4 regions of the Pantoea sp. CFCC18179 genome follow, and region 1 is predicted to be linked to each of the others. Evidence: predicted binding sites of a transcription regulator. Region 1 holds the regulator's gene; each other region holds the start of a gene.
The links. The regulator sigma-54, encoded in region 1, starts transcription at its own class of promoters, with help from an activator protein. The targets are predictions, from matches to a motif close to GTTGGCACANNTTTCGCTNT.
Positions count from the first base shown of each region.

Region 2: a site for sigma-54 is predicted at 3,861-3,880, ahead of glnK (P-II family nitrogen regulator). Genes of this name have one in related genera too.
Region 3: a site for sigma-54 is predicted at 5,906-5,925, ahead of ACPUC7_RS23120 (gamma-glutamyltransferase family protein). Genes of this name have one in related genera too.
Region 4: a site for sigma-54 is predicted at 1,817-1,836, ahead of glnA (glutamate--ammonia ligase). Genes of this name have one in related genera too.

Region 1 covers NZ_JBNBPM010000004.1:250,732-258,677, forward strand. The annotation lists gene mtgA (monofunctional biosynthetic peptidoglycan transglycosylase) at 1-2, shown strand, start outside; gene npr (PTS phosphocarrier protein NPr) at 8-280, opposite strand; gene rapZ (RNase adapter RapZ) at 277-1,131, opposite strand; gene ptsN (PTS IIA-like nitrogen regulatory protein PtsN) at 1,184-1,666, opposite strand; gene hpf (ribosome hibernation promoting factor) at 1,827-2,114, opposite strand; gene rpoN (RNA polymerase factor sigma-54) at 2,136-3,575, opposite strand; gene lptB (LPS export ABC transporter ATP-binding protein) at 3,624-4,349, opposite strand; gene lptA (lipopolysaccharide ABC transporter substrate-binding protein LptA) at 4,355-4,909, opposite strand; gene lptC (LPS export ABC transporter periplasmic protein LptC) at 4,878-5,456, opposite strand; gene kdsC (3-deoxy-manno-octulosonate-8-phosphatase KdsC) at 5,453-6,019, opposite strand; gene kdsD (arabinose-5-phosphate isomerase KdsD) at 6,033-7,013, opposite strand; gene ACPUC7_RS10705 (calcium/sodium antiporter) at 7,027-7,946, opposite strand, start outside.
Region 2 covers NZ_JBNBPM010000005.1:289,047-296,992, forward strand. The annotation lists gene ACPUC7_RS12715 (MGMT family protein) at 1-268, shown strand, start outside; gene ACPUC7_RS12720 (YbaY family lipoprotein) at 448-1,005, opposite strand; gene tesB (acyl-CoA thioesterase II) at 1,211-2,074, shown strand; gene amtB (ammonium transporter AmtB) at 2,146-3,435, opposite strand; gene glnK (P-II family nitrogen regulator) at 3,469-3,807, opposite strand; gene ACPUC7_RS12740 (SmdB family multidrug efflux ABC transporter permease/ATP-binding protein) at 4,067-5,872, opposite strand; gene ACPUC7_RS12745 (SmdA family multidrug ABC transporter permease/ATP-binding protein) at 5,835-7,604, opposite strand; gene ACPUC7_RS12750 (Lrp/AsnC family transcriptional regulator) at 7,627-7,946, opposite strand, start outside.
Region 3 covers NZ_JBNBPM010000021.1:13,885-21,830, forward strand. The annotation lists gene hpxK (allantoate amidohydrolase) at 1-724, opposite strand, end outside; gene ACPUC7_RS23090 (pyridoxal-phosphate-dependent aminotransferase family protein) at 721-1,956, opposite strand; gene ACPUC7_RS23095 (amino acid ABC transporter ATP-binding protein) at 1,978-2,709, opposite strand; gene ACPUC7_RS23100 (amino acid ABC transporter permease) at 2,690-3,346, opposite strand; gene ACPUC7_RS23105 (amino acid ABC transporter permease) at 3,346-4,014, opposite strand; gene ACPUC7_RS23110 (transporter substrate-binding domain-containing protein) at 4,019-4,804, opposite strand; gene hpxU (MurR/RpiR family transcriptional regulator HpxU) at 4,998-5,837, opposite strand; gene ACPUC7_RS23120 (gamma-glutamyltransferase family protein) at 5,959-7,545, shown strand; gene hpxX (oxalurate catabolism protein HpxX) at 7,558-7,743, shown strand; gene ACPUC7_RS23130 (AtzE family amidohydrolase) at 7,740-7,946, shown strand, end outside.
Region 4 covers NZ_JBNBPM010000011.1:113,687-121,632, forward strand. The annotation lists gene typA (ribosome-dependent GTPase TypA) at 1-1,544, opposite strand, end outside; gene glnA (glutamate--ammonia ligase) at 1,984-3,393, shown strand; gene glnL (nitrogen regulation protein NR(II)) at 3,581-4,630, shown strand; gene glnG (nitrogen regulation protein NR(I)) at 4,638-6,047, shown strand; gene hemN (oxygen-independent coproporphyrinogen III oxidase) at 6,078-7,451, opposite strand; gene yihI (Der GTPase-activating protein YihI) at 7,688-7,946, opposite strand, start outside.

The DNA.
Region 1 (7,946 bases):
AAAACGTTTAGTCTTCGTCGAAACCCGCTTCAAACAGTTCGATGACCGCCGCCAGTGCCTGCTCTTCTTGTGGGCCGCTGGCTTCAATTTCGATATGGCCGCCTTTGGCTGAATCAAGCATTAGCAGCGCAATTACGCTGCTGGCTTCTGCTTCGGTGCCCGATTCGTTGCGCAGCAGCACTTCCGCATCAAAACTCTGCACCAGCTCAAACAGCTTCATTGCTGGGCGTGCATGCATGCCCAGTTTGTTACGAATTTCAACGGTTTGCTTCACGGTCATGATTTGCGCTTTTCCAAAGTACGATGACGAGATTGCACGTTTTTACCGCGTGAACGGAAATAATCTGCCAGTTGCTCGGCGATATACACTGAACGATGTTTGCCGCCGGTACAACCAATGGCAACCGTCAGGTAGCTGCGGTTGTTGGTTTCCAGCATCGGCAGCCACAATTCCAGATAGCTGCGCGTTTGATAGATGAAGTTATGCACTTCAGTATGGCGATCAAGGAAGGCCGCGACAGGGCGATCCAAGCCGGTCATTGGGCGCAGTTTCGGATCCCAGTGCGGATTCGGCAGGAAACGCACATCGAACACATAATCTGCATCGATCGGAATGCCGTGCTTGAAGCCAAAGGACTCAAATACCATGGTCAACTCACGCTCACGTTTGCCGAGCAAGCGTGTACGCAGCATTTCCGCCAATTCATGCACTGACATTTCAGAGGTATCGATGATCAGATCGGCGCGTGAACGCAGCGGCTCCAGCAGATCACTCTCTTCGTCGATGGCGCTTTCCAATGACAAGTTTTTGCTGGAAAGCGGATGCAGGCGGCGCGTGTCGCTGTAGCGGCGGATCAAAGTATTGCGATCGGCATCCAGGAACAGCAACTGGGGTGAAAAAGAATCCGGCAGATTATTCAGAGCGGTTTCAAAAATCTCCGGTGATTCCGGCATGTTGCGCACGTCAATGCTAACTGCCGCAGAGATATTGCGTTCGGTTAAGGTATTCGCCAGCTCCGGCAATAACACCACCGGTAAGTTATCGACACAGTAAAAGCCCATATCTTCAAGGGCACGCAGCGCGACTGATTTTCCCGAGCCTGACCGACCGCTAACGATCATCAGCACCATCACATTTCTCCCGTTTTAAACCGGCGAAAACGCCGGTAAAAGTGTTTGTCGCTTAAGAGTGTTCTTCCTGAGCTTCTGTGATAATGGCGTAGAGCTCTTCGTCGCTTTGTGCCGCGCGTAAACGGCGACAAACGGTTTTATCCGCCAGCCGTTTGGCGACCAGCGAAAGCGTGTGCAAGTGGGTTTTACACTGGTCCGCAGGCACCAGCAGGGCAAACAGCAGGTCAACCGGTTGATTATCGACCGCATCAAAAGCAATCGGCTGATCAAGGCTGATAAACACGCCTACGGCACGCAAAGTATCTTCCTCCAGCTTGCCATGGGGAATGGCGATGCCGTTGCCAATGCCGGTACTGCCCATCCGTTCGCGGGTCAGGATTGCTTCGAAAAGCGTCTGGTGCGGCAGATTGAGCTGCTTCGCTGCCAGCTCGCTGATAATTTCCAGCGCGCGTTTTTTACTCTGGCAGTGTACGCCGCTACGGGTACAGTCCAGTGAAAGGACCGAGCTCAATTCCAGTGTCAGATCGTTGTTCATCATCGTTTCACTTGCGAGTTCACTTAGCCGCGAGAATCAGGCAATTGATTTCATTGCCTTTAGCCCGCTGGCGCTTGCGCAGATGACAAAACGGGGCGGTACAATCCGCCCCATCTTTGCTCTAAGTGCCGAATCAGTCAGCACTCTGCAAGCGTGAAGGTTAGTGTTTTTTCAGTTTGTCTTTATGTTTGGTCAGCTGACGGGAAAGCTTATCGATTAACCCGTCGATGGCCGCGTACATGTCTTCCGCTTCCGATGTGGCGTGCAGCTCCCCGCCGTTGACGTGCAGTGTTGCATCTGCAATCTGCGTCACCTTCTCTACTTTTAGAACAATATAAACCTGATTGATACGATCAAAATAGTGTTCCAGTTTGGCAAATTTGGTATTTACAAATTCGCGTAGAGGTTCGGTAATCTCAACGTTAAGTCCGGTAAGGTTTAGCTGCATAGGTCTTCCTTCTTCGTTCGGTCAAACCAACTGTTTACGCTGATTTGATGGCGGTATCGATAAAGACTCGCGATATTTAGCAACCGTACGTCGCGCTACCATGATGCCCTGATCGGATAACATGGAGGTCAGTTTGCTGTCGCTCAAGGGTTTTGCGGGGTTTTCCGCGGAGATCAATTTTTTCACCAACGCACGAATCGCCGTGGACGAGGCTTCGCCGCCGCCTTCGGTGTTGACGTGACTGGAGAAAAAATACTTCAGCTCAAAGATGCCACGCGGGCTGTGCAAATACTTCTGCGTGGTCACGCGGGAAATCGTGGATTCATGCATATCAACAGCCTGGGCAATATCTGCCAGCACCATTGGACGCATGTACTCCTCGCCCTGCTCAAAAAACGCCTGCTGCTGTTCAACGATACAACGTGTCACTTTCAGCAGCGTGTCGTTACGGCTCTCCAGGCTCTTAATCAGCCACTTGGCTTCCTGTAAATTACTGCGGATATATTGATTGTCGCTGTCATTGCGACCCGCGCCGCCCATCGCCGCATATTGCTGATTGATTTTCAGACGCGGCATGCTGTCGGAATTGAGTTCAACCGTCCAGCGTTTATGGATTTTGCGCACCAGCACATCGGGAATCACATATTCCGGTTCGCTGGTGTTGATCGATTGGCCGGGACGCGGATCAAGCGACTGAATCAGCATCATCGCATCCTTAAGCACTTCTTCTTTCAGGCGTGTCACACGCATCAGGCTGCGGAAATCGTGGTTTGCCAGCAGATCGAGATGTTCGCTTACAATCAAGCGCGCTTCTGCCAACATCGGCGTGTCAGCGGCGTATTGCGAGAGTTGTACCAGCAGGCAATCACGTAAATCACGTGCACCGACGCCGACCGGATCGAAACGTTGCACGCGTTTCAGCACCGCTTCAACTTCATCCAGCGCCAGCTCTTCGTCACCAATACTGTCATAAATGTCTTGTAAGCTGACGGTGAGATAGCCGGTATCGTCGATAGCATCGACAATCGACGTGGCGATGGCGCGATCGGTGTCAGAAAACGGCGTTAACTCCACCTGCCACATCAGGTAATCCTGTAGCGATTGGGTGGTTTCGCCTTGATAAACCGGCAGTTCATCATCTTGATAATCGGTGCCGGTGCCTGAAGGGGTTCCCGCGGTGTAAATTTCATCCCAGGTGGCATCAAGTGGCAGCTCATCCGGCATGTCTTTCTGTTCAAGCGCTTCTCGCGTGTCTAACGAATCGCTTTCCTGTTCCTGAAATTCGCGCGCGTCGACTTCTTCATGCAGATCGGTTTGTTCAAGCAGCGGATTGCTTTCCAGCGCCAGTTGCAGTTCTTGCTGGAGTTCAAGCGTAGAAAGCTGCAACAAGCGAATTGCTTGCTGCAGCTGTGGAGTCATCGCCAGTTGTTGGCTGAGCCTGAGTTGCAAACCTTGCTTCATAATTCGATTAGAATTTCCTAAGCAAACGTAGGGTGTTACGACACCTTATCAGAGTCTGAACTCTTCGCCCAAATAAACACGCTTAACCTGCTCATCTACAAGAATTTCATCAGGCGTGCCATGGGCAATTAAATGGCCCTGGCTGACGATATAAGCGCGTTCACACACGGCGAGGGTTTCACGCACGTTATGGTCAGTAATCAGCACGCCAAGGCCGCTGTCACGCAAATGCTCGATGATTTTCTTGATATCGATAACCGAAATCGGGTCAACCCCGGCAAAAGGTTCATCCAGCAGGATAAATTTCGGATTGGCGGCCAGCGCGCGGGCGATTTCCACACGACGACGTTCACCACCTGACAGCGCTTGCCCCATGCTGTCGCGCAAATGCCCAATGTGGAACTCTTCCATCAGTTCGTTGGCGCGATCCTGACGCTGTTCTTCCGTCAGGTCATCACGAATCTGCAGAACCGCCATCAGGTTGTCGTAAACACTCAAGCGACGGAAAATTGACGCTTCCTGCGGCAGATAACCGATACCGCGACGTGCACGGGCATGCAGCGGCAGAATACTGATGTCTTCGTCATCAATCACGATGCGGCCGGCATCGCGCGGCACAATGCCCACAACCATGTAAAAGGTGGTGGTTTTACCGGCACCGTTTGGGCCAAGCAGGCCGACAATTTCGCCGGATTTCACCTGCAGGCTAACATCTTCCACCACGCGGCGGCCTTTGTAGGCTTTCGCCAGGTTTTCAGCGATCAGTGTGGCCATAGCAATCAATTACTCTTTTTAGGGCTCGCAGACGAACCGTTTTTATCCTGCAGCTGCGACGGTACCAGAACGGTGGTCACACGCTTGCTCTCACCCTGGCTGTAAGCCTGCATTTTCTGCTCTTTCACCAGGTAAGTGATGCGGTCGCCTTTGATGTTGCTGTCCAGCTGCTGAATGTAAGCGTTGCCGGTCAATTCAACAAAATCGTTGGCCAATTCGTAATGCAGTTTCGAAGCGTGACCCTGCACTGGTTTGCCGCTGTCCTGCATTTGATAGAAAGTGGCGGGATTACCGTAAGCATCCACGATGGTTTTTTTGCTGTCGCCACCTGGACGCGTGACCACCACTTTATCCGCGGTGATCTTGATAGAACCTTGAGTAACGATCACGTTGCCAGTGAAGGTCGCGACATTACCTTGCAGGTCCAATGCTTGATTAACGGAATCGATATTAACCGGTTTGTCTGAATCGCCGGTCAACGCCAGTGCAGGTAAACTCGTCGCCAGCAGCGTACTCACCAGCAATAACTTAAGGCTGTTTTTGTTCATTTTGGATTTCATAGGAAGTTTTGACCTTTTCAAGCAGCTCAGCATTCTTCGTCCGTAAGTTGCCGCGCATCTTCGTGCCAGTGGAATTAAAACTGCGGCCAAAAAGGGTGACTTGATCGTCAGACGTCACATCCTGGGTGACCAAATTAACCTGCGCGTTATCGGTAAGGATACGCTCAAGTTGTGAATCCTGAGTCAACGTATTAACGACAACATGACCATAAAGATAAAGCATGCGATCTTTCGTCAGCTTGGCTTTATCGGAGCGTACTGACCAGGTTGGCACTTTATTTTCGTCATAGGTGGTCATGACCGGATTATCAAACCAACTTACCTCATCGGCAGAAAAGTAGGTCACTTTATCCGAGATCAGTTTGTAGCCCAGCGCGCCCGTCGGGTTATATACCACCGTATTGGATTTTTCGCTGGTGTACGTCGGCTCTTGATCGTTGGTCGCCACCGGCGTTTTATTGTCATCCTGGTTGGTGAGATTCCAGCCGATCAGCACCAGGGCGATCAAGGCCAGAATCAGCGTCATCCAACGCCTGCTCTTACTCATATAGATTGCCCTTTGGCATCCTCAAATTTGTTCTGTGCCATCAAAATCAGATCGCACAATTCACGCACTGCGCCACGACCACCGGCAATACGCGTAACGTAATGCGCGCGCGGCAGCAAAATTGGGTGGGCATCGGCCACCGCCACACTCAAACCTGCTTGCGCCATTACCGGCCAGTCAATCAGATCATCGCCAATGTAGGCCACCTGATCGGCAGTGAGTGACAGTTTATCCAGGAGTTCACGCCAGGCCAAAAGCTTATCCGATTGCCCCTGGTAAAGATGCGTAATGCCGAGCGTCTTACAGCGATCTTCCAGCAGTTTTGCTTTGCGGCCGGTAATAATAGCCACTTCGACGCCGGAGGTCAGCAGGCATCGCACGCCATAACCATCGCGCACGTTAAACGCCTTAAGCTCTTCGCCGCTATTGCCCATATAAATCACGCCATCTGACATCACGCCATCGACGTCACAAATCAGCAGGCGAATTTGCGCGGCCCGCGCCATTACGGCTGCGCTTACCGGGCCGTAGCAGGTCTCGACCATCGCGGTTTCAGCACTCATTTTTTGTTCCCGTTCAAACTACGCCAGCGCGCAGCATGTCATGCATATGTACCACACCGAGCAGGCGATCGTCATCGGCGACCAGCAGGACGGTGATGTTTTTGTTTTGCATCAGATTCAGTGCATCAACTGCCAGCATATTCGGCCTTACGCGAATGCCGCCGCTGGTCATCACATCCTGAATGCTGGCCTTTTGGAAATCGATGCCCATATCGAACACGCGGCGTAAGTCACCATCGGTGAAGATGCCTTCGATTTTCATCAGGTCATCGACAATTACCGTCAAGCCGAGGTTTTTGCGGGTGATTTCCAACAGTGCATCGCGCATCGAAGCATCGCGGCTGACATGCGGAATTTCATCGCCGCTGTGCATGATATCGCTAACGTGCAGCAGCAGTTTGCGTCCCAACGCGCCGCCGGGATGCGACAAGGCAAAATCTTCCTGCGTAAAGCCGCGCGCTTCCAGCAACGCCACCGCAAGGGCATCGCCCATCACTAACGTCGCGGTGGTGCTGGTGGTGGGCGCAAGGCCAAGCGGACACGCTTCCTGCGGCACGTTTACGCAGAGATGCACGTCCGAGGCGCGGCTCATGGCGCTTTCCGGGCGGCCGGTAATGCAGATGAGCTGCACTTTCTGGCGCTTAAGCACGGGAATCAACGCCAGAATCTCACCGGATTCGCCACTGTTGGATATCGCAATGACCACGTCATTGGTGCTGACCATGCCGAGATCGCCGTGGCTGGCTTCACCGGGATGAACAAAGAAGGCCGGCGTACCGGTACTGGCAAAGGTCGCCGCCATCTTTTTGCCGATATGACCGGATTTTCCCATGCCCATCACCACGACTTTGCCGCGGCAGGCGAAGATCATCGCGCAGGCGCGGCTGAAATCATCATTGATATATTGATCAAGTTGCTCCAGCCCTTCGCGCTCAATGCGCAGCACGGCTTTGCCCGCTTGCTGGAAGTCGAAATCCGGTTGCTGATGTGACATGGTCAGTCCGTCCTTAATAACTTGCGAGAAGCGTAGGGCTGAGCCACAGCCACAGAACCCATACGACAAATCCCGTTAACAATAAAATGCCGGCGGTGCGTCCAATGCGACGCTTACGCAGTAGGCAAAGTAGGGCGAACAGCACGCTCACGCCGAGCATCACCCAGTAATCACGTGCGAAGGCATGCAGATCAACGCTGCCCGGATGAATTAACGCAGGCAGGCCGAGCACAATCGCCAGGTTAAAAATATTGGCGCCGATCAGATTACCAATGGCGATATCGTCTTCACCCTTCAATGCGCCCGCGACCACAGTAGCCAGTTCTGGCAGGCTGGTGCCGACCGCAATCAGCGTTAAACCCATGACCAGTTCGCTCACGCCAAAGTAGTCAGCAAACACGGTGGCATTGTCGATCACCATACGCGTCGACATCGGCAGAATAATCAGCGCCACCGCCAGCCACAAAAAGGCCACGGTATTTCCGGCTTCATCGCGCGGCAGTTCGGCCAACTGTTCGCGGGTCAAGGTGTCGTTATTATCACGTTCCGCGCGGCGGGCAATGCGTATCACCACCAGCAAATAACCCAATGCAATCAGCAAAAGTGCTGCACCATCGAGTCGGCTGAGATAGTTGTCAAATAGCATGATGCCGCTGAGCAGTGAGACTAGCAGCATTAATGGTAGTTCGCGCCGAATGAGATTGGAGTGTACCGTTAAGGGGTGCAGCAGTGCGGCGCCACCAAGAATCAAGAGAATGTTGGTTATGTTGGAACCCAGCGCGGTGCCAACGGCTAAATCCATCTGTCCATGCTGCGCGGCTGAGAACGAGACAATCAATTCCGGCAGTGATGTGCCAATGCTGACCACCGTCATGCCAATGATCAGCGGCGGGATGCCAAAGGATCGACAGAGGATCGCGGCGCTAAACACCA
Region 2 (7,946 bases), on a different contig from region 1:
TGCCGCCATTCCGAAAGGCAAGGTCACCACTTATGGCGATGTGGCGTTACTTGCGGGATCACCGCGTGCGGCGCGTCAGGTTGGCGGCGTGTTGCGGCGATTACCGCAAGGCAGCAAATTACCCTGGTTTCGCGTGATTAATCGTCATGGGCGAATTTCACTGCAAGGTGACGATCTGTTTCGCCAGCGCGATGCGTTAGAAGCGGAAGGCATTGAAGTGAGTGATGCAGGCGAAATCGAACTGGAAAAGTATCGCTGGGAATATTAGTGGCAAAACGAATGCTGTTTTGACCTTAGCAAACCGCACAATGATTAACACGCGCTATGTCATCGTTGTGAAGTAAAGCGTCACACGCCAGGGATGGCGTGTGCTGAGCGATCAGGGACGAGACAGCGGCTTTACGTAACAATGATGACGTACTGCGCGCTTTCTCGTCCAAAATCAAATTACAAACTTGTCGGCGCAGGCACCGAAGACGATGGCGTGACCTGCGTCGGTGACGTCGAAGGCACGATTGTCGCTGCTCCCGGCTGCGCGGGCATCGCCATATTAGTGACCGGCACCAACAGAAGTTCCGCTTTAGTTCCGCCCTGATTGATCACTGGTTTCACCGTATCGGTGATAAACGCCAGTTTGCCATCAATAGTAATCGCCGCACTCAGCAGAATGCGTGCATTAGGCTGAATGTCGGCTGGATTGAACGGCAAGACAAACTGGAACGGCGACTGCTTCCCTTCGGTGCGCACCGCGCGCTGCGACAGCACTTTCGATGGCGCATCGGCCAGGGAGGCATCCGCCAGCGTCACGGTCAAAACGGCATCCGGTGGCAGCGCAATACGCTGACGGATATACACCGAACCACTCACGTTAGGCTGCTTAATCGCATCCGGCTGCCCTACCACCGTTGAACCGAGCGTCGGGGTTGCAATCGGTTTACTGTGATCGGCACAACCGCTGATCGCCGCGGCCAAGGTAATACCGCTAATAACTTGCCAGAGTTTCATCGATGTCGTCTCCTTATGAACACTATGATTGTCGGCGGGTATTTTACTCCGTAGCTTTTCACCCGCTGAATGCCCTTAATTCTGGCACAAAAATCGGCTTTATGCCTAAAGCCACTGCCAGCTCGCTGAAATCACGGCAAAATCATTGACGGAAACTGGTCGGATCTTTCAAACTCACTCCATCGGTATTACTGAGGAATCCGCTATGAGCCAGGCACTGCACAACCTGCTTAATTTATTAAATTTGGAAAAACTGGAAGAAGGGTTATTTCGCGGGCAAAGCGAAGATCTTGGCCTGCGACAGGTGTTTGGTGGTCAAGTAGTGGGGCAAGCACTGTACGCAGCAAAGCAAACGGTGCCAGAAGATCGCATCATCCACTCATTCCACAGCTATTTCCTGCGCCCGGGCGATAGCCAGAAAGCCATCATTTATGATGTCGAAACGCTGCGTGACGGCAAAAGCTTCAGCGCTCGCCGCGTCAGCGCGGTGCAGAACGGCCAGCCGATCTTCTACATGACAGCGTCATTCCAGGCGCCCGAAAGTGGTTTTGAACATCAGAACACCATGCCGAAGGTGCCAGGCCCGGATAATTTGCCGTCAGAACAGGATTTGGCGCAAAAGCTGGCCGCCCATTTGCCGCTCAAACTGAAAGAGAAATTCCTCGCCGAACGCCCGTTGGATATCCGCCCGGTGCAGATTCACAATCCGCTAAAGGGGCGTGTCGATGAACCGGTACGTCAGGTTTGGATTCGTGCGAATGGCGCATTGCCAGATGACCGTCGCATCCACCAATATCTGCTGGGATATGCTTCCGATCTCAACTTCCTGCCGGTTGCGCTTCAGCCACACGGCAAAGGCTTCCTGGAGCCGGATATGCAAGTTGCCACTATCGATCACTCAATGTGGTTCCATCGCCCGTTCGATTTGACGGAATGGTTGCTGTATAGCGTGGTCAGCACCTCAGCATCTGGCGCGCGTGGTTTCGTTCGAGGTGAGTTTTATACGCAGGATGGCACCTTGGTGGCGACCACGGTGCAGGAAGGTGTGATGCGCCAACGCGACGCATAAAAAAAGGGGCGATATTATCGCCCCTTCTGCTTTTTATAGTTTTAGCGCACTGCTCTTCTTCAGCCCGGCTCTTACTGGTTGTAAGCGTTTTCGCCGTGGCTGTTCACATCCAGACCTTCACGTTCCTGATCTTCTGGAACACGCAGGCCAACAATCATATCTGCCAGTTTGAAGCCGATGAAGGCCACAACGGCGGTCCACACGATGGTGACGCCCACGCTGAACAACTGTACCCAAACCTGATGGCCCATGGTCACGCCTTCTGCGTAGCCCACGCCGCCCAGTGAAGAGGAAGCGAACACGCCAGTCAGGATACATCCGAGGATGCCACACACGCCGTGTACACCGAACACGTCACATGGGTCATCAACACGCAGCCATCTTTTCAGAGTAGTGACGCCCCAGATACCAGCCAAACCACCTGCCAGACCGATAATCAGCGCGCCGCCGACACCGACATAACCACAGGCTGGGGTAATCGCCACCAGACCCGCGATGAAGCCCGAGCAAGCACCGAGCAGAGAAGGTTTGCCACGCATCGCCCACTCGCCAAACACCCAAGACAGCACCGCACCCGCAGTTGCAACAACGGTGTTGAGGAACGCCAGCGCCGCGATTTCGTTAGCCGATGAAGCAGAACCGGCATTGAAGCCGAACCAGCCTACATACAGAATCGCAGTACCGAGGAACACCATCGGCAGGTTGTGCGGTTTGAAGGCTTCTTTGCCGAAACCAGCACGTTTACCCACCAGGTAAGCACCGACCAAGCCAGCAACCGCGGCGTTGATGTGAACAACCGTACCACCCGCGAAGTCGAGCGCACCGTCTTGCGCCAGCAAGCCACCAGCCCAAACCATGTGTGCGATTGGCAGGTAAGCCAGCGTCAGCCAGACCACCACGAAAATCAGCACCGCAGAGAAGCGAATACGTTCAGCCAGAGCACCAACAATCAGACCCACGGTGATACAGGCGAAGGAAGCCTGGAACGCCACGTGAATGTACTGGTAGAAGCTGCCCATAACGGCTTTCAGTTCGATATTTTTCAACATCGCCCACTGGAAGTTACCGAAGAAGGAGTTACCTTCGCTGAACGCCAGCGAGTAGCCATACAGCACCCACAGCACGCACACCAGAGAGAAGGTCACCGCCACCTGCGTTAACATTGACAGCACGTTTTTACCGCGAATCAAACCGCCGTAGAACAGCGCAATTCCCGGAATCGACATAAACAGTACTAACGCGGTACAGATCATCATAAAGGCGTTATCGGCTTTATCCGCTACGGCAGGAGCTGCCGCCATGGCCAGAGACGGTAACAGCGCGAGGCTAGCAAGGCCCAACTTCGTCATTACTTTATTCATTTCTTTCCATCCCATCACAATTCAGAGCCCCAGTTACAGTGCTGCTTCGTCGGTCTCGCCGGTACGAATACGGATAACGCGCTGTAGTTCTGCGACGAAAATCTTACCGTCGCCAATTTTGCCGGTATAAGCGGCTTTGCTGATGACATCGACCACTTCGTCAAGTTGATCGTCCGCAATAGCGATATCAATTTTTACTTTTGGCAGGAAGTTAACGCTGTACTCGGCACCGCGATAAAGCTCTGCGTGACCTTTCTGGCGACCGAAACCTTTCACCTCGGTAACTGTCAGTCCCTGAATGCCAATAGAGGATAAGGCTTCACGCACGTCCTCCAGCTTGAATGGTTTGATTACCACGGTAACCAGCTTCATACGTTCCCCTCCAGATAAGAAATTGAGTGAGTCTTCGCGGACACGCAGAGATATAAGCAAACGCTGTGCCATAAATAAAAAAAGGGGAATGTCAGTAGCATAGGCGCGCTGCATCGCGCTTCGTTATGTGATGCGCGACGCAATTTGGGGAGAGAGAACAGAAAAGGTGTTGCATTAACGCACCAATTTGGTGCTTTAAGCCTCAAAGAAGTGCATCAATACAGAACATTCCGAGAAAACTGTGCAAAAAAGGTGCAATTCACCCTTCAGCGTGTACGGGAATGCCCGCCGCGAGTTCATCGCCCGCTTGTTGCAATTGATACATCTGCCAATAACGACCTTGCTCGGCCAGCAATTCAGCATGCGTACCGCGTTCAACAACCTGGCCGCGATGCAGCACCAAAATCTGATCGGCTTCAGTGATGGTGGAAAGCCGATGTGCAATCACCACCAAGGTACTGTGCTGACGCAACGCACGTAACGCATGCTGGATCGCCTGCTCGGTGCCGGAATCGATATTGGCGGTGGCTTCGTCGAGGATCAGAATCTGCGGCAATGACACCAACACGCGCGCCAGCGCCAGCAATTGCTTCTGCCCAACCGAAAGATTATTGCCCTGCTCGCCCAGCCGCGTATGAATGCCCTCCGACATACTGCGCGCCAGCGGTGCCAGTTGCACCGTTTCCAGCGCTTGCCACACTTGCTCTTCCGGGATATCACGGCCTAAACGCACGTTGGCCAGCAATGAATCGGCCAGCACCACCGGATCTTGCTGCACCATCGCCACGCTTTGACGCAATGCCGCATGGGAAAGCTGCGGCAGCGGTCGACCATCGAGTTCAATCGAACCGCGCGTCACCGGGTAATAGCCCATCAGCAAGTTGGCTAAGGTACTTTTGCCGCTGCCAGTATGCCCAACCAGCGCGACAAAATTGCGCGACGGCACATCAAGATTGATGTTGCTCAACACATCACGGTCATCGCGATAGGCAAAACTGACCTCGCGCAGTGTGATGCTACCGGATTTAAGCGGTTGGCTATCGCCGCCGTAACCTTGTTGGTCAGCATCCATCAGCTCGAAGATACGTTCGCCGGAAACCACCGCTTGTTGCAGCATTGATTGCTGGGTGGTGAGCTCAATTAGCGGTTCGTTGAGACGTCCCAAATAGGTGATAAACGCGTACAACACGCCGACTTCAAACACCCCGGGTGTGGCAAAGCTGAACAACATCAGCAAGCCACACAGAATCATGGCTGAAAACAGGCTCAACAAAGGGCGCAGCAAGAAGCCATCAAGACGCAACGTTTCCATGCGTGCCAGATAATGCGAGCGGCTGGCTTCCCCCATGCGTTCGCCGAAACGCGCTTGCTGGCGGAACTGCTGGATCACGCTCATGCCGTTGATCACTTCGTTAAAGCCGTTGTTGATGTCCGCCAGATAACTGCGTACGCGGCGCGCGATTGGCGTACTGTAGCGCTGATAAATTAGCATCACCGTCAGCACCAGCGGGAAGATCACAATCGCCACCAGCGCCATGCGCCAATCCAGCGAGAACATCGCCACTAGCATGGCACCAATCAGCGCGGCAGCACGTAAAACCGTGGCGACCACGGTGACATACAGATCTTTGATCACTTCGGTGTCGTTGGTGACACGAGAGATAATTTGCCCCACCGGCTGGGTATCAAATGCGCTAAGCGGTTGGCGCAGCGCGGCGTTCATCACATCGACGCGCAATTGCTGCACCACGCCAATCGCGGCGCGGTTAAACAGCAACGCCTGAAAATAGTGCAAACCGGCGGCTAATAATTGCAGCAGCACAAAGCCCACCAGCAATCCCGCCACAATGCCCCACGGCATTTGATGTTTTGCCACTAAATTATCAATGAAGTAGCTCACCAACACCGGTCCGGTGACTTCTGCCGCCGCCGCGATCCACAGCATGCCAACCGCCAGCCACAGCGATTTGCGCCACGGTTTGCCATACGCCAGCAGGCGTTTCAGCGTTGGCCACAAAGGTTTTGCTTTAGCCACGGATCGCTCCTTCTGCCACTTCATCCTCATCCAACGCCGCTTCCAATTGCTGATAACGGTACATATCGCGATACCAACCTTCATTTGCCGCCAGTGTGTCATGATCGCCACGCTGCGCTACCGCGCCTTGTTGCAGCACCAGAATTTCGCTGGCTTCGGTTAGCGCCGACAAGCGATGCGCGCTGATAATCAAAGTGCGGCCTTTGCCCCAAATGCGCAGGTTATGCAGAATGTCATGTTCGGTGCGGCCGTCTACCGCTGAAAGTGCATCATCCAGAATCAGGATTTCGGCGTTCAGCAGCAGCGCACGGGCAATCGCGATGCGTTGTTTTTGTCCACCGGATAACATCACGCCGCGCTCACCCACTTCGGTTTCATAACCTTGCGGCAAACGTAAAATATCGTCGTGCACGCAGGCCATTTGCGCCACGCGCTCCAACTCTTCCTGCGTTGCATTGGGCCGACCTAATGCCAGATTATTGGCGATGGTATCTGAGAACAGGAATGGCGTTTGGCTGACCACCGCCAAACGGCTGCGCCAGCTATCGAGTCGCAACTGCGGCAACGGCGTGTTGTGGTAGCGAATGTCGCCCTGATCGATATCGAAATGACGTTGGATCAGGCTCAACAAGGTACTCTTGCCGCAGCCAGTGGGTCCGCACAAACCGAGCATTTGCCCCGGTTTCAGTTGGAAATTGACATGACTAAGCACCGCGCTGGAGCTGGCCGGATAACGGAATTCGCGAATCGCCACCTGCAATACGCCAGGTTCCGATGGCAGAATTTTTTGCCCATCTTCCACCGCTGGGGCTTCGTTCAGCAGCGCACGGATACGACTCCACGCCGCACTACCGCGCTCGACGATGTTGATCATCCATGCCAACGCCAGCATCGGCCAAATCATTAAACCGAGATACATCACGAAACTGGTGAGCTGGCCGAGCGTCAAATTACCTTCCCATACCATCCAGCCGCCGCCGGCAATCGCCAGCAAATTGGAGAAGCCAACGGCGATATAAATGATCGGATCGAAACGCGCATCAACGCGCGCCACATGCAGGTTTTTCTTGCCAGTATCCGCCGCTATCCCAGCGAACTGCTGCGATTGATGATCTTCCAGACCAAAGGCTTTGATCATGCGAATACTGGTCAGGCTTTCTTGCGTTTGATCGTTGAGGCTGGAGAACGCCGCCTGCGCCACTTTGAATCGCTGATGCAGACGCGCGCCGTCTTTTTGGATGGCGAATGCCATAATTGGCATCGGGATCAGCGCCAATAACGTCAGTTCCCAGCTGATTTGCGTACTCATTACAATCAGCACCACCAAACCCATCACCAGCGAATCCACCAGCGTCAGCACGCCTTCACCGGCTGCGAATACCACGCGATCCACATCGTTGGTGGCGCGCGCGATCAGATCGCCGGTGCGATGACGCAAATAAAAAGCGGGATGCTGGCGGCTGAGTTGACGATAGAAATCTTCGCGCAGTTCGACCGCTAATTGGTAGGAGGCGCCAAACAACAGCACGCGCCAAACGTAACGCAGCAGATAGACGATCACCGCAGTGACCAACATCACGCCGATCCACATGAAGATCTGGCCAGTACTGAGGCGATGTTGCGTTACGCCATCAACAATCACGCCCACCACATGCGGCGGCAATAATTGCAGCAAAGCAATCACGATCAGCAAGCTGACGGCGCCCAGATATCGCCGCCACTCGCGCAAAAAATACCAACTTAACTGGCTGAATAATCGCACAAGCGTGTCTCTTTCTTTGCCCTTAGGGCGCTACCGGCAATGCGGTGGTATATTTAATCTCTTCCATGGCAAAACTGGATGTCACATCCATCAGCCCCGGTACGCCGTTCACCAGGCGCTTATAAAAGCTGTCGTAGCTCTTCATGTCTGCGACCTGAATACGCAGCAAATAATCGTATTCACCCGCCATACGGTAAAACGCCATCACTTCCGGCATTTGTTGCACCACGGCGACAAATTGCTTAAACCACTCGCTGCTGTGCTGCTGCGTTTTAACAAACATAAAGGCAGTGAGCGATAAACCGATCTTCTCGCCGTCGAGCAGCGCCACGCGCGCACGAA
Region 3 (7,946 bases), on a different contig from region 1:
TCATCGGCACAGTGCCGGCGTGTCCTGCTTCACCGACAAAGCTGCAATTCAGGCGACGTGCGCCGTTGATCGCCGTCACCACGCCGAGTGCCAAATCTTCCTGTTCCAGACACGGACCTTGTTCGATATGCAGTTCAAGGTAAGCGGCGATGTCATTAACCTCACGCGCCGCGTCGAGAATTTTCGCCGCATCGAAACCGACATCCTGCATCGCTTCCGCCACCGTGATGCCGTTGCCATCGGGATGCGTCACCCAACTTTCCGGCCAACTGCCGGTGATGCCACGACTGCCGAGCAGCGTAATGCCAAAGCGCGTGCCCTCCTCGTCGCCAAAACCGACAATCTCAATCGCCAGCGGTAAACGTTGCTGATGATCGTGCAGCCACTGCACGGTTTCGATAGCACTTAATACGCCAAGCATGCCGTCATAGCGACCGGCATTGCGCACCGTATCGAGATGTGAACCAAGCAGCAATGCTTGCGCGCCGGGTTCGGCGGCTTCGTAACGGCCACAAATGTTGCCAACCGCGTCTTGCCACGTGCTCATGCCCGCCGCCTGCATCCATTCGCCAACGCGCGCATTGGCGCGCAGCTGTTCTGGCGACAGATACACCCGCGTCAGGCCGTCTTCGCTTTCACTGATCTCAGCCAGCGCGTCACAGCGCGCCATGACGCGCGCGGCAGCGGATTGCGCCTCGCTGGCGGTCATCAGGCTTTTATTCATGCGCGGCTCCCATACAGATCCCACGCGGCCTGCATTGCGGCGCCTTGCGTGGTGCGGAAACCAAGGTGATTGAGTACCGCTTCCAGCGCGCTTAACGTCATCATCACGCAGTCTTTGCGCGCGTTGTAACCCATAGTGCCGATGCGCCACACTTTGCCGTGCAGCGGACCAAACGAGGTGCCGATTTCGATACCGAAATCTTCCAGCACCAGCTTGCGCACCTGATCGCCATTAACGCCCGGCGGGATCACCACGCCCAGCACGTTGTTCATCTTGTGGTTGAGATCGCCAAAGGTTTCGAGGCCCATGCCCTGAATGCCTTTCAGCAGCGCATCGCCGTGCAGCTTGTGACGCGCGATGCCGTTATCCAATCCTTCCTGCATCATCAGGCGCGCACACTCACGCGCACCAAACAGCGCGGTAGTGGCTTCGGTGTGGTGATTGAGGCGTTCTGGCCCCCAATAATCCATGATCATGCCGAGATCGAAATAGTTGGAGTAGATCATCTCGTCGTCGCCGTCCTGATGATCGGCAGTACGAATGCCCTCTTCCACGCATTTACGTTTGCGGATCACTGCTTCCATCTGCGGACTCAGGGTGATCGGCGAAGTGCCGGACGGACCGCCGAGGCATTTCTGCATGCCAGCCGATACCGCATCCAAGCCCCACGCATCGGTTTCCAGCGCATTACCGCCGAGTGACGCGGTAGCGTCGGTGTAGAACAGCACGCCATATTTCTGGCAAATTGCGCCGAGTTGTTCCAGCGGTTGCAGCATGGTGGTTGAGGTATCGCCCTGCACCGTCAGCAGCAGGCGCGGTTGCACTTTTTTGATCGCATCTTCGATTTGATCCGGCGTAAACACTTCGCCCCACGGCACTTCGATGGTGTGCACCTCGGCACGGCAACGACGGGCGATTTCACACAGCAGATGACCAAAACGGCCAAATACGGGCACCAGCACTTTGTCGCCCGGACGGATCGCCGACAGCAAAATGGCTTCGATACCGGCGCGTGAAGTGCCGTCGATCAGCATCGTCCAGCGGTTTTCAGTGCGGAATACGCCACGGTACAGCGCCATCACTTCGTTCATGTAATGTGTCATCGCCGGATCGTATTGACCAATCAACTGGCTCGACATGGCGCGCAGCACGCGCGGGTCGGCGTTGATCGGTCCCGGCCCCATCAACAGGCGCTGCGGCGGATTGATTTGCGAAAACTGGCTGATATCCATGGTGTATTCCTTGTTGTTCGTTTACAGACGCACGGTCGAGATGAACTGCTTGAGTTCGGCGGTTTGCGGATTGGCGAACAGCGTTTTGCTGTCGCCCTGCTCCCACACGCGCCCCTGATGCATAAAGACCACGCGATCGCCCACGTCGCGGGCGAAGTTCATTTCATGAGTAACGAGAATCAGCGTCATACCTTCAGCGGCTAACTGCTCCAGCACTTTCAGCACTTCGCCCACCAGCTCAGGATCGAGCGCCGAGGTGATCTCATCACAGAGTAAAACTTTGGGCTGCATCGCCAGCGCACGCGCAATCGCCACGCGCTGCTGCTGCCCGCCAGACAGATTGGCCGGATAGTAATTGATGCGCTCGCCGAGGCCGACTTTCTCCAGCATCTGTGTCGCCAGTTCGCGGCATTCGGCTTCACTTTTCTTTAGCACGCGGCGCGGTGCCAGCATCACGTTTTCCAGCGCCGTCATGTGCGGGAACAGATTGAAGTTCTGGAACACCATGCCAACAGAGCGGCTGATTTCGCGTGCTTGCGATTCGCGATCGGTAATGGTCATGCCGCCGAGTTTGATGCTGCCTTCCTGATAGCCTTCCAGCCCGTTCATGCAGCGTAGCAAGGTACTTTTGCCCGATCCGCTGCGGCCGATAATCGAGATCACTTCACCGTGATCGACATCGAGATCGACGCCTTTCAAAACGTGGTTGTCGCCGTAGTACTTCTGTACCTGATTAATGGTGATGAGCGGCATTGAATTTTTTCTCCAGGTACTGGCTGTAACGCGACAGCGGATAACACATCAGGAAGTAACCGAGCGCCACCAGGCCAAACACCTTGAACGGCTCGTAAGTTACGTTATTCAAAATGGTGCCGGCTTTGGTCAGCTCGATGAAGCCGATAATCGATGCCAGCGCAGTGCCTTTAATCACCTGCACGGCAAAGCCCACGGTTGGCGCGATAGCAATGCGAATCGCCTGCGGTGCCACCACGCGAAACAGCGTTTGACCAAAGTTCAAACCAAGGCAACGCGAGGCTTCCCATTGGCCTTTGGGCAAGGCGCGAATGCTGCCGTACCAGATATCCACCAAAAACGCGCTGGTGTAGAGCGTCAAGGCCAGCGAAGCCGCCGTCCAGGGCGCGACATCAATGCCGAATAAACCGACACCGAAGAAGGCGAGGAACAGCTGCATCAGCAGCGGCGTGCCCTGAAACAGTTCGGTGTAAGCGCGCACCAAGCGCATCGGCCATTTGCGTTTCAGCAGGCGCATAAACAGCAGCGGCAAGGTCACCAGCGTTCCGCCAAAGAACGCCACCAGCGACAGTAAAATAGTCCAGCGCGCTGCCAGCAGCAGGTTGCGCAGGATGTCCCAATCGGTAAATTGCGTCATCATGCCGGTTGCGCTCCCAACCATTTACGTCCCAACGCCAGCAATAACTGACGCATGGCAATCGACAACGCCAGATAGATCAACGTGGTCACCAGATAGACTTCAAAACTCAAAAAGGTACGCGACTGAATCAGGTTGGCGGCGAAGGTCAACTCTTCGTACGAGACCTGCGACACCACCGAAGAGCCGAGCATCACGATGATGCATTGGCTCACCAGCGCCGGATAAATCCGTTGCAGCGACGGCGGCAGCACCACGCGGATAAAGGTTTGCGCGCGGGTCAATCCCAGCACGCGCCCCGCTTCCCATTGGCCGCGCGGCGTCACCTGAATCCCGGCGCGAATAATTTCGGTGCTGTACGCGCCAAGGTTAATCAACATCGCCAGCAGCGCAGCTTCGCCCGCCGTCAGTTTCAGACCAAGATTGGGCAAACCAAAGACGATGAAAAACAGCTGCACCACAAACGGCGTGTTACGGATCAGCTCGACGTAGACGCCCCAAATGCGACTGGCCCAGCTGGGTTTGCCGCTGCGCAGCGCCGCGCCGAGAATGCCCAGGCTGACGCCGCCCACCGTGGCGAGCACAGTGATCTGAATCGTCACCCACAACCCGGCTAGCAACTCTGGCCAATGCGGCCAGAGATCTGCAAAGTTTAGTTGCCCAATCATGATGTTATGCGCCGAGGTTAGCTGGCAGTGGCGCTTTCAACCACTCTTCCGACAGCTTGTTCAGCGTGCCATCTTTGATGCCTTGCTCAATCAACGCATTCACTTTGTCTTTCAGCGCTGGTTCATCTTTTTTCAAGCCGATGTAGCACGGTGAATCTTTCAGCATAAACTGGGCAACCGGCGCTTTTTCCGCGTTCTGGCGCGCAATCGCGGCCACCACTAAGTTGCCGGTGGCGACATATTGCACTTGTCCTGACAGATAGGCTGACAGCGTGGTGTTGTTATCTTCATAACGTTTCACCTGCGCATCTTTCGGTGCGATATCGCTCAACACCATGTCTTCTACTGCACCGCGCGTTACGCCGATGGATTTACCGCTCAACGCGGCAGCATCTTTCAGCGTTTCACCTTTCGGACCAAATACGCCAAGGAAGAACGGCGCGTAAGCCTGGCTGAAGTCGATCACTTTCTCGCGTTCAGCATTTTTGCCCATGCTGGAGATCACCAGATCGACTTTATCGGTTTGCAGATATGGCACGCGGTTAGCACTGGAAACCGGCACCAGCTGCAACTTCAGTTTCATCTGTTTTGCCAGGTACTTCGCCATGTCGATGTCGTAGCCCTGCGGCTGCAAATCGGTGCCCACTGAACCAAACGGTGGGAAGTCTTGTGGCACAGCAACCCGGATCACGCCGCGTTTCTGGATATCCTGCAACTGATCGGCCATCGCGCTACCAACCTGCGCCATCAGCAATGCCGCGCCTGCTACCGCCAATAAAACTTTTTTCATTATGCACCCCGGTGAGTTAAACGTGAAACGAAAGATTCTTGATGAATCGATTTGCAACTAATGTGCCAACCGCTGTAGCGAGGAGAGAAAGGGTGAAAAACGATGATTTATGAGGTTTCAGGCAGAAAAAACGGGCATTGCGCCCGTTGCAGTTAACGATCAATAACGGTGCAATGCACCATAATGGCGCCCGTTAGCGGTGTTCCAGCTCATCGAGATGTTGATAAAGATCGGCGATTTGATGGATGCGCTGACGGCCCTGCGACAACATTTCATGCAGTAAAGCGTTGGCCAGCAAGTTAACCAAACTCATGGCCGACGCATAGCTATCAAAAGCGGAAACGCTGTCCAGCGGCGCGCACAGCTGCCAGCGCGCTAAGGTGATGATGCCCTGCGCCTGCGGCTCGCATAGCGCCAGCACCGGAATGTTGCTGTGTTGCAGTTGCTGCATCAGCGGACGGATGATGCGTGGACGACGGCGAAACGCCATTACCACCACAATATCTTCGGGCGTGATATCCACCAGCTCTTCACCCAGTGTCTGGCCTGGCTGCGGCAGCACATGCACCTGCGCACGCGCCTGCATCAGCTGTTGGCGCAGGTGCAGCGCCACCGGATAGGCGTTGCGCATGCCGATAATAAATACCCGCTTTGCCGTGCCAATCGCCGTAATCACTTCACCAAATTGCTGCGGATCGATGCTGTTTACCCATTGCGTTAAGTTCGCCATTTCTTGCTTATAGTGGCGCGATAACAAGGTGTTACCTTGCACTGCATCACGGTTATCGGTGAGCGGCATACCGCTTTGGCGCAGCACGCGCAGTTCATCGCGCATGTCTTTGTATTTCTCGTAACCGAGGCGCTTAAACAACCGGCTGACCGTGGCCTTCGAGACACCGCTCAGCCGCGCTAACTCGGCGCTGTTGTAGCTGATCAGGTCATCAAAATGGTCAAACACGAAGTCGGCAATACGCTGCTCCTGCGGCGATAGCTGCGGATAGTGACTACGAAGGCGTTCATCAAGTTGTTTCATCATCGGTCCTGTAACTTTCGTTTCACCACAAGCTAGCATAAATCGATCCAGATTGATGTCCGACCAAAACTGGAACAGCTCTTGCTTTCACTCAACCACGTACCCAGAAAAAGAGTTCCCTATGATACAGAGCAATATGGCGCCATTAGGCATGGCCGTCGCGCCGCATCATCTTGCCAGTGAAAGCGCTTTAGCGGTGTTACGCGAAGGCGGCAATGCGATTGAAGCCATGGTAGCCGCCGCAGCTACCATCGCCGTGGTTTATCCGCACATGAACGGTTTAGGCGGCGACGGCTTTTGGTTGGTGGTGCCACCCAATGGCGATCCGATTGCCATTGATGCCAGTGGTGCCGCCGGTTCGCTGGCGCACCTCGATTTCTATCACGGCGAAACACATATTCCGCATCGCGGTCCTAAAGCCGCGTTAACCGTGGCGGGCACCGTCAGCGGTTGGCAGGAAGCGCTAACGCTGGCGCAGGAACTCGGTGCCGCACCGTTGCCGCTGGCGCGTCTGCTGCGGGATGCGATTCGCTATGCCGCCGACGGCATTCCGGTCACCGCCTCGCAAGCCGCCGCCACTGCCGCCAAGCAGCACGAGTTGCAGCATCAGCCTGGCTTTGCCGCCACTTATTTGCCGGATGGCAATGTGCCCGCAGCGGGCAGCCGTTTCACCCAACCGGCGCTGGCGAATACGCTGAGCCTGTTGTGCGATCAAGGTTTAGAGAGTTTCTATCGCGGAGAACTGGCGCACCATTTAGCGCGTGAAATGACCGCGCTGGGTATGCCGATCACGCTGGAAGATTTGCAGAACCAGCGTGCACGCCGCTGCACGCCGCTGCATCTGGCGCACAGTGAGGGCGATATCTGGAACATGACGCCGCCGACGCAAGGTTTGGTGTCATTGGCGATCCTCGGCATTACCGACCGCCTGAATATGGCCGCCGCCGATGAAGCGCAAACCGTGCACCGCATCGTCGAAGCCACCAAAAAAGCCTTCGCACTGCGCGATAAACACATCACCGATCCGCGCCATATTGATATTGACGTGCAAAGCCTGTTGGATGCCGATCACCTCGGTTCGCTGGCGGCAAAAATCGACGATCAACAAGCCGCGCCATGGGGTACTGGACGTGGGCCAGGCGATACGGTGTGGATGGGTGTGATGGACAGCAGCGGTTTGGCGGTGTCGTTCATCCAAAGCATCTACCATGAATTCGGCAGCGGCGTGGTGCTGCCCGGCACCGGGATTACCTGGCAAAACCGTGGCGCGGCATTCAGCCTGCAACCCGATCATTTACTGACGCTGCAACCGGGCAAGCAACCGTTCCATACGCTCAATCCCGCCGCTGCACGCCTGAAAGATGGGCGCACCATGGTATATGGATCGATGGGCGGCGACGGCCAGCCGCAAACCCAGGCGGCGATTTTCACCCGTCACGTGATTCAAGGCATGTCGCTGCAACAAGCGGTGAGCGCGCCGCGTTGGTTGCTTGGTCGCACGTGGGGACAATCCTCTGACTCGCTCAAACTCGAAGCCCGTATTGCGCCGGAAACCGTGCAGCAACTGCGCGCGCTCGGTCATGAGGTTGAGCTGCTGCCTGATTTCAGCGAAGTGGTCGGCCATGCGGGGGCAATCGTCAGACACAACAACGGCATGCTGGAAGGCGCATTTGATCCGCGCAGCAACGGCAGCGCCGCCGGTTTCTAATGGAGAGTGACAATGAATAAACACGTCGATTGGGCCACCTACATCGCCCAAATGGAACAGATTCTGGCGCTGGAACTGGATGATTCGCGCCGTGCCGAATTGCTGACGCAGTTCAACCGCATTGCGGCGATGGCAGGGCCGCTGATGGCGCTGCCGCTCGACGATCGTCTGGAAGTGGCGGGAGTGTTCCAGCCATGAAACTGTCGTCATTATCCATTACGCAACTTCAGCAAGCGCTGAGCCAGGGCGAGATCAGCGCGCACGATATCGCGCAATCCACATTAACGGCGATTGAGCAGCATAATCCGGCGATCAATGCCTGGACCGAAGTCACCGGGCAACGCATGCTGCGCGAAGCTGAACAGATCGATCAGCAGCGCCAGCGCGGTGAAAGCTTGCCG
Region 4 (7,946 bases), on a different contig from region 1:
CCGTGACCCAGGAACAGCTTACCGCGATCTTGCAGACCGAACAGGGCGAACGCTACCGCTTTACCCTGGCCGTTTGAGATCAGTACGCCGTTCTGACGCTGGCCCACTTCGCCCGGACGAACGTCGTCGTAGTGGCTGAAGGTGGAGTACAGCAGACCAGTACCTGAAGTCATGGTCATGAATTCGTTACGGAAGCCGATCAGGCCACGGCTTGGGATCATGTAGTCGAGACGTACACGGCCTTTGCCATCCGGATCCATGTTTTTCAGATCGCCTTTACGCTCACCCATCGCTTGCATCACAGAACCCTGATGGGTTTCTTCGATGTCGAGGGTAACGTTTTCGAATGGCTCTTGTTTACGGCCTTCGAACTCGCGGAAGATTACTTTCGGACGGGATACCGCCAGCTCGAAACCTTCACGACGCATGTTTTCGATCAGAACTGACAAGTGCAGCTCACCACGACCAGAAACACGGAACGCATCTGAATCTTCAGTTTCTTCAACGCGCAGTGCAACATTGTGTACCAGTTCTTTGTTCAAACGCTCCAGAATCTGGCGCGACGTCACGAACTTACCTTCTTTACCGCAGAACGGCGAGGTGTTGACGTTGAAGAACATGGTTACGGTTGGTTCATCGACGCTCAAGGCTGGCAGCGCTTCCACATTCTGCGTGTCGCAGATGGTGTCAGAGATGTTCAGCTCGCCCAGGCCGGTGATAGCGATGATATCGCCCGCTTCCGCCAGGGTGCTTTCGATACGTTCCAGACCAAGGTGGCCCAGTACTTTACCGACTTTACCGTTACGGGTTTTGCCTTCGCTATCAATGATAGTGACTTGCTGGTTCGGCTTAACGGTACCGCGCTTGATGCGGCCGATGCCGATTACGCCCAGGTAGTTGTTGTAGTCCAGCTGCGAGATCTGCATCTGCAGTGGCGCTTCAACTTCAACCTGAGGTGGAGAAACGTGGTCGACGATCGCCTGATACAGCGGGGTCATGTCGTCAGCCATGTCGGTGTGTTCCAGACCCGCGATACCATTTAACGCCGAAGCGAAGATGATCGGGAAGTCCAGCTGCTCGTCAGTCGCATCCAGGTTAACGAACAGGTCGAATACCTGATCAACAACCCAATCAGGACGCGCGCCCGGACGGTCAACTTTGTTGATAACCACAATCGGCTTCAAACCATGAGCAAAAGCTTTCTTGGTTACGAAGCGGGTTTGCGGCATAGGGCCATCCATCGCATCTACAACCAACAGCACCGAATCAACCATGGACATAACGCGTTCCACTTCACCACCGAAGTCGGCGTGTCCTGGGGTATCAACGATGTTGATGCGATAGTCGTTCCATTTGATGGCGGTGTTTTTTGCGAGGATGGTAATCCCACGCTCTTTCTCCAAATCGTTGGAGTCCATTACGCGCTCAGTCGCTTCGGTACGAGCATCAAAAGTACCGGACTGTTGTAGCAGCTTATCAACCAGGGTGGTCTTACCATGGTCAACGTGCGCGATGATGGCGATGTTACGCAAATTTTCGATCACAGCTTTGCCTCAGGCATTATAGAAATAACGCGGTATTGTACACGGATTAAGCGGAAGACTGAACATGATCACAGATTTCGCCGAAAGTTTCTCGTAGCGCTGGTTTTTAGCACCGTTATCGGTGCATTAATCTGCACTGCGATGGCAATTTGCACCAAAGTGGTGCTTAATTTCACCTAAGGTGCACCGATATGATGCATGCAATCCATCCTGGTGCAGCCTTCGACTCACGAAAGGGCGCATTGTAGCGCCATTTTCACCGTTGTCATAAAGTTGGCACAGAATTCGCTTTATCTATATTAAGCGAAAACGACAGTTATAAAACGGTTGAAAGAGCTTGCCGAGATCTTTGGTTAGGGGTGGCCAGTCAATATGGCGCATTCCCGGCAACGAAGTTCTCTCACCATGACGATAATGACCATTTCCAGGAGAGTTGAGTATGTCTGCTGAACACGTTCTCTCGATGATGAACGAGCACGAAGTTAAGTTTGTTGACCTGCGTTTTACCGATACTAAAGGTAAAGAACAGCACGTTACTATCCCTGCTCACCAGGTTAACGCTGACTTCTTCGAAGAAGGCAAAATGTTTGACGGCTCATCAATTGGTGGCTGGAAAGGCATTAACGAATCAGACATGGTGCTGATGCCGGATGCAACCACTGCGGTGATGGATCCGTTCTTCGAAGACTCGACCCTGATCATCCGTTGCGACATCCTTGAGCCAGGCACGCTGCAGGGCTACGATCGTGACCCACGTTCTATCGCTAAACGTGCAGAAGAGTTCCTGCGTTCTTCCGGCATCGCGGATACCGTGCTGTTTGGACCAGAGCCAGAGTTCTTCCTGTTCGATGACATCCGTTTCGGTTCCTCTACTTCAGGTTCACACGTTGCTATCGACGATATCGAAGCAGCATGGAACACCGGTAAAGAGTACGAAGGTGGCAACAAAGGTCACCGTCCAGGTCTGAAAGGCGGATACTTCCCAGTGCCACCGGTTGACTCAGCGCAGGACATCCGTTCAGCCATGTGTCTGACCATGGAGCAAATGGGCCTGGTGGTTGAAGCGCATCACCACGAAGTCGCCACTGCTGGTCAGAACGAAGTGGCTACCCGCTTCAACACCATGACCAAAAAAGCTGACGAAATTCAGATCTACAAATACGTGGTGCACAACGTTGCTCACGCGTACGGCAAAACTGCAACCTTCATGCCTAAGCCAATGTTTGGCGATAACGGTTCTGGTATGCACTGCCACATGTCCCTGTCAAAAGGCGGCGTGAACCTGTTCTCTGGCGACAAGTACGGCGGCCTGTCTGAAACTGCTCTGTTCTACATCGGCGGTATCATCAAGCACGCTAAAGCGATCAACGCCCTGGCGAACCCAACTACTAACTCATACAAGCGTCTGGTCCCAGGCTACGAAGCACCTGTTATGCTGGCTTACTCTGCGCGTAACCGTTCGGCTTCTATCCGTATCCCAGTGGTTGCTAGCCCGAAAGCACGTCGTATCGAAGCGCGCTTCCCAGATCCAGCGGCTAACCCATATCTGGCATTCACCGCGCTGCTGATGGCTGGTCTTGATGGTGTTATCAACAAGATCCATCCTGGCGATGCGATGGACAAAAACCTGTATGACCTGCCTCCGGAAGAAGAAGCTGAGATTCCAAAAGTTGCAGGTTCTCTGGAAGAAGCATTGAACGCACTGAACGAAGACCGCGAGTTCCTGACCCGCGGCGGCGTGTTCACTGATGACGCTATCGACGCGTACATCGAACTGCGTAAGCCAGAAGTTGACCGTGTGCGTATGACTCCGCACCCAGTTGAGTTCGAACTGTACTACAGCGTTTAATTTAAAAATTTCAGCCTCTATTCACGCTGTATTTTCGCAGCGTGAATAACCTGAAAGATTTTTATATTGCCGTGGAAACTTTAGCCCATCTCCGGATGGGCTTTTTTCTCCGCGCATTCATGGTTTGAAGCACAGATTTCCGTCCTGACAGGCTATAATGCACTAAATTAGTGCAGAGGAACGCTGTATGGCAACTGGCACGCTGCCCGATGCGGGGCAGATTCTCAACTCCCTTATCAACAGTATTTTGCTGGTCGATAACGATTTAGTTATCCATTACGCCAATCCGGCGGCGCAGCAATTACTGGCGCAAAGCTCACGTAAATTGTTCGGCACGCCATTACCGGAATTAACCGGCTATTTTTCGCTGAATATTGAGGTGATGAGCGAGAGTCTCGGGGCTGGCCAGGGCTTTACCGATAGCGAAGTAACGTTAGTGGTGGATGGTCGCGCGCATATTATGTCGCTGACGGCACAGCGTTTACCGGATGGTTTTATTCTGCTGGAAATGGCGCCGATGGATAATCAACGTCGTCTTAGCCAGGAACAAATTCAACATGCTCAGCAAGTGGCAGCGCGCGATTTAGTGCGCGGTCTGGCACATGAAATTAAAAACCCGCTGGGAGGGTTACGTGGCGCCGCGCAACTGCTTACTCGCGCGTTACCCGATCCCTCTTTGCATGAATATACGCGCATCATCATTGAGCAGGCCGACCGCTTACGTAATCTGGTTGATCGCCTGTTAGGCCCGCAGCAACCGGGTTTGCATGTGACGCAAAGTATTCATCAGGTTGCCGAGCGTGTGGTGAATCTGGTGTCGATGGAATTGCCAGATAATGTTTCGCTGGTGCGAGATTACGATCCGAGCCTGCCGGAACTGCCACACGATCCCGACCAAATTGAACAAGTGCTGTTAAATGTGGTGCGTAATGCGCTGCAAGCATTGGGTGACGAAGGCGGCACCATCGTTATTCGTACGCGTACCGCCTTCCAGCTGACGCTGCACGGCACGCGTTATCGTTTAGTTGCTCGCATTGATATTGAAGATGACGGCCCAGGGATTCCGGCCCAGCTACAAGATACGCTGTTCTATCCGATGGTGAGCGGACGCGAAGGTGGCACCGGTTTAGGTCTCTCCATCGCCCGCAGCCTGATCGATCAGCATTCGGGAAAAATAGAATTTAACAGTTGGCCAGGTCACACCGAATTCTCGGTCTACCTGCCTATTCGCCAGTGAGGTTTCTATGCAACGAGGGATAGTCTGGATCGTCGATGACGATAGCTCCATCCGCTGGGTGCTTGAACGGGCGCTCACTGGAGCCGGTTTGAGCTGTGCAACCTTTGACAGCGCTAACGAGGTATTGGATGCGCTCGCAAGCAAAACCCCAGACGTATTATTGTCAGACATTCGTATGCCTGGCATGGATGGACTTGCGCTACTAAAGCAGATTAAACAGCGCCATCCGATGCTGCCGGTGATCATCATGACGGCGCACTCCGATCTGGATGCGGCGGTCAGCGCTTATCAGCAAGGCGCGTTCGATTACCTGCCAAAACCGTTTGATATTGATGAAGCGGTGGCGCTGGTAGAGCGTGCAATCAGCCATTATCAGGAACAGCAGCAGCCGCGCAATCAGCCGGTTAGCGGCCCAACCACCGACATCATTGGCGAAGCGCCGGCGATGCAGGATGTGTTCCGCATCATTGGTCGCCTTTCACGCTCCTCCATTAGCGTGCTGATCAACGGTGAATCTGGCACGGGTAAAGAGTTAGTGGCGCATGCGTTGCATCGTCACAGTCCACGCGCGAAATCTCCCTTTATCGCGCTGAATATGGCCGCCATTCCCAAAGACCTGATTGAATCGGAACTTTTTGGTCACGAAAAAGGCGCGTTCACTGGGGCAAACCAGATTCGTCAGGGACGTTTTGAGCAGGCCGACGGTGGCACGCTGTTCCTTGATGAAATTGGTGATATGCCACTCGACGTGCAAACCCGTCTATTACGCGTATTGGCCGATGGCCAGTTTTATCGCGTCGGCGGCTATGCGCCAGTGAAAGTCGATGTGCGTATCATTGCGGCAACGCACCAGAATCTCGAGTTACGGGTGCAGGAAGGCAAATTCCGTGAGGACTTGTTCCACCGTCTCAACGTGATTCGCGTTCATCTGCCGCCGTTGCGTGAACGTCGTGAAGATATTCCACGGTTGGCGCGTTACTTCCTGCAAGTGGCCGCGCGTGAATTGGGTGTTGAAGCCAAGATCCTGCATCCTGAAACCGAAACCGCACTGACGCGTCTGCATTGGTCCGGTAACGTGCGTCAGTTGGAAAACACCTGCCGCTGGTTAACCGTAATGGCGGCGGGCCAGGAAGTGTTGATTCAGGATCTGCCGCCAGAACTGTTTGAGTCCAGCACGCCAGATAGTCCGGTGCAGTCGTTGCCAGACAGTTGGGCCACGTTGCTGGCGCAATGGGCCGATCGCGCGTTGCGTTCCGGTCATCAAAACTTGCTGTCTGAAGCTCAGCCGGAGATGGAGCGCACTTTGCTCACCACCGCGCTGCGCCATACGCAAGGGCACAAACAGGAAGCCGCACGTTTGCTCGGCTGGGGACGTAATACCCTGACGCGCAAGTTGAAAGAGCTGGGAATGGAATAAAACAAAAGGGAGCGAAAGCTCCCTTTTTACTTATATCACCCGCGAAAATTGCTGCATGCGCATCTTTTGCCGCATGTAGACATCAAAGCACATACAGATGTTACGAATCAGCAAACGCCCGACGCCGGTGACGTGCAAGCTGCGACCACGCTGTTCCACCAATCCATCCGCCACCAGCGGCGCGAGCAACGCTAAATCTTCAGCAAAGTAGTTTTCGAAATTAATCGGCCATTGTGCTTCGACTGTAGCGAAATCCAGAGCGAAATTGCAGATCAGCGACTTGATCACATCGCGACGCAGGCAGTCATCGTCATTGAGCGACAGGCCGCGCCATAACGCATTGCCGCGTTGCTCAACGTGCGCGTAATAATCTTTCAGCTCTTTGTGATTTTGCGCGTAGCTGTCGCCCAACATGCTAATAGCCGACACGCCTAATCCCAGCAGATCGCTGTCGCCTTGCGTGGTGTAACCCTGGAAATTACGATGCAATTCACCGGCGCGCTGCGCGACTGCCAGTTCATCGTCCGGGCGTGCAAAGTGATCCATGCCGATGAACTGATAACCTTCACCGGTTAACGTGGCGATGGTTTGTTGCAGGATTTGCAGCTTCTGTGCCGCGCCTGGCAATTCGTCATCTTTGATTTTGCGCTGTGCGGCAAACAACGTTGGCATGTGCGCATAGTTGAAGACGCTAAGGCGATCGGGATTGAGTGCAATCACGCGCTGTAAGGTGAAAGCGAAGCTCTCCGGCGTTTGCAGCGGCAGACCATAAATCAGGTCGAGACTGACCGATCCAAAGCCTTGATCACGCGCACGCTGCACCAGAGCAAAGATGGTTTCTTCATCCTGCACACGATTGACGCGCTCTTGCACCGCTTTGTTGAAATCCTGCACGCCCATACTTAAACGGTTGAAACCTTCGGCGCGCAAATGATCGATCATTTCCAGTTCGATTTCACGTGGATCAACTTCGATCGACATTTCTATGTCATCAGCAAGGGTGAAATGATCGCGCAAAATCGCCACCAGCCGGCTTACCTGCTGCTGATTGAGGAAAGTCGGTGTGCCGCCACCCCAATGCAATTGCGTGACGCTACGGCCGACAAACAGCGGCGCGCGCTGGCGGATTTCCTTTTCTAATGCATCCAGGTATTGATCGGCTTTATGCAATTGGCGCGTAACGATTTTATTGCAGCCGCAGAAATAGCACAGACGATGGCAAAACGGGATATGCACATACAGCGACAGCGGACGATCGGGATATCGCTTAACGGCTTGCTGGAAATTATCTTCGACAAACTGCTCGCTGAACTCCAGCGCAGTGGGATAAGAGGTATAACGCGGACCGGCGTAATTATATTTTTCGATGAGGCGCTGGTCCCAATCGATCTGCGGCGATGACATGCTCACTCCTTACGGTGACGTCGTCTGAGGGAGGGTCGCGTGGCAGAAGAGTGGGCGAAGCGATGGGCTGAACGCCGACGTAAACGCGACTTCAGACGCGACAGGCGGCGTAGTTTAAACAATAACCAGAGCAGATAACATGTCAGCAGCAGCGCGAAAATTGATCCAGGCCAAAACATAGGTGAATACCTGTTCAGCACGGCATGCGCGAAAACGCATGCCGATCAAAATTGGCCTTAATGGCCTTTAAGCAGGCGCATCATATCTTCTTCGGCCTGCTCATCTTCAACTTCATCATCCAGTGCGATGCCGAGCTTTTCCATCAACTCGTCAATGCGATCTAAAGTCTGATCCAGCCAGGCTTGATCTTCAGCGCTCAAGGTCTCGCCGTTTTCCAGACGATCAAGCAACGTATCCAAGCGCTCGTCGTTTTCCAGCTTTGCAAGTTCTTCCTCAGGAGTAAGGCGCACTTTCTCGGCTTTAGGTTTTGGCTTA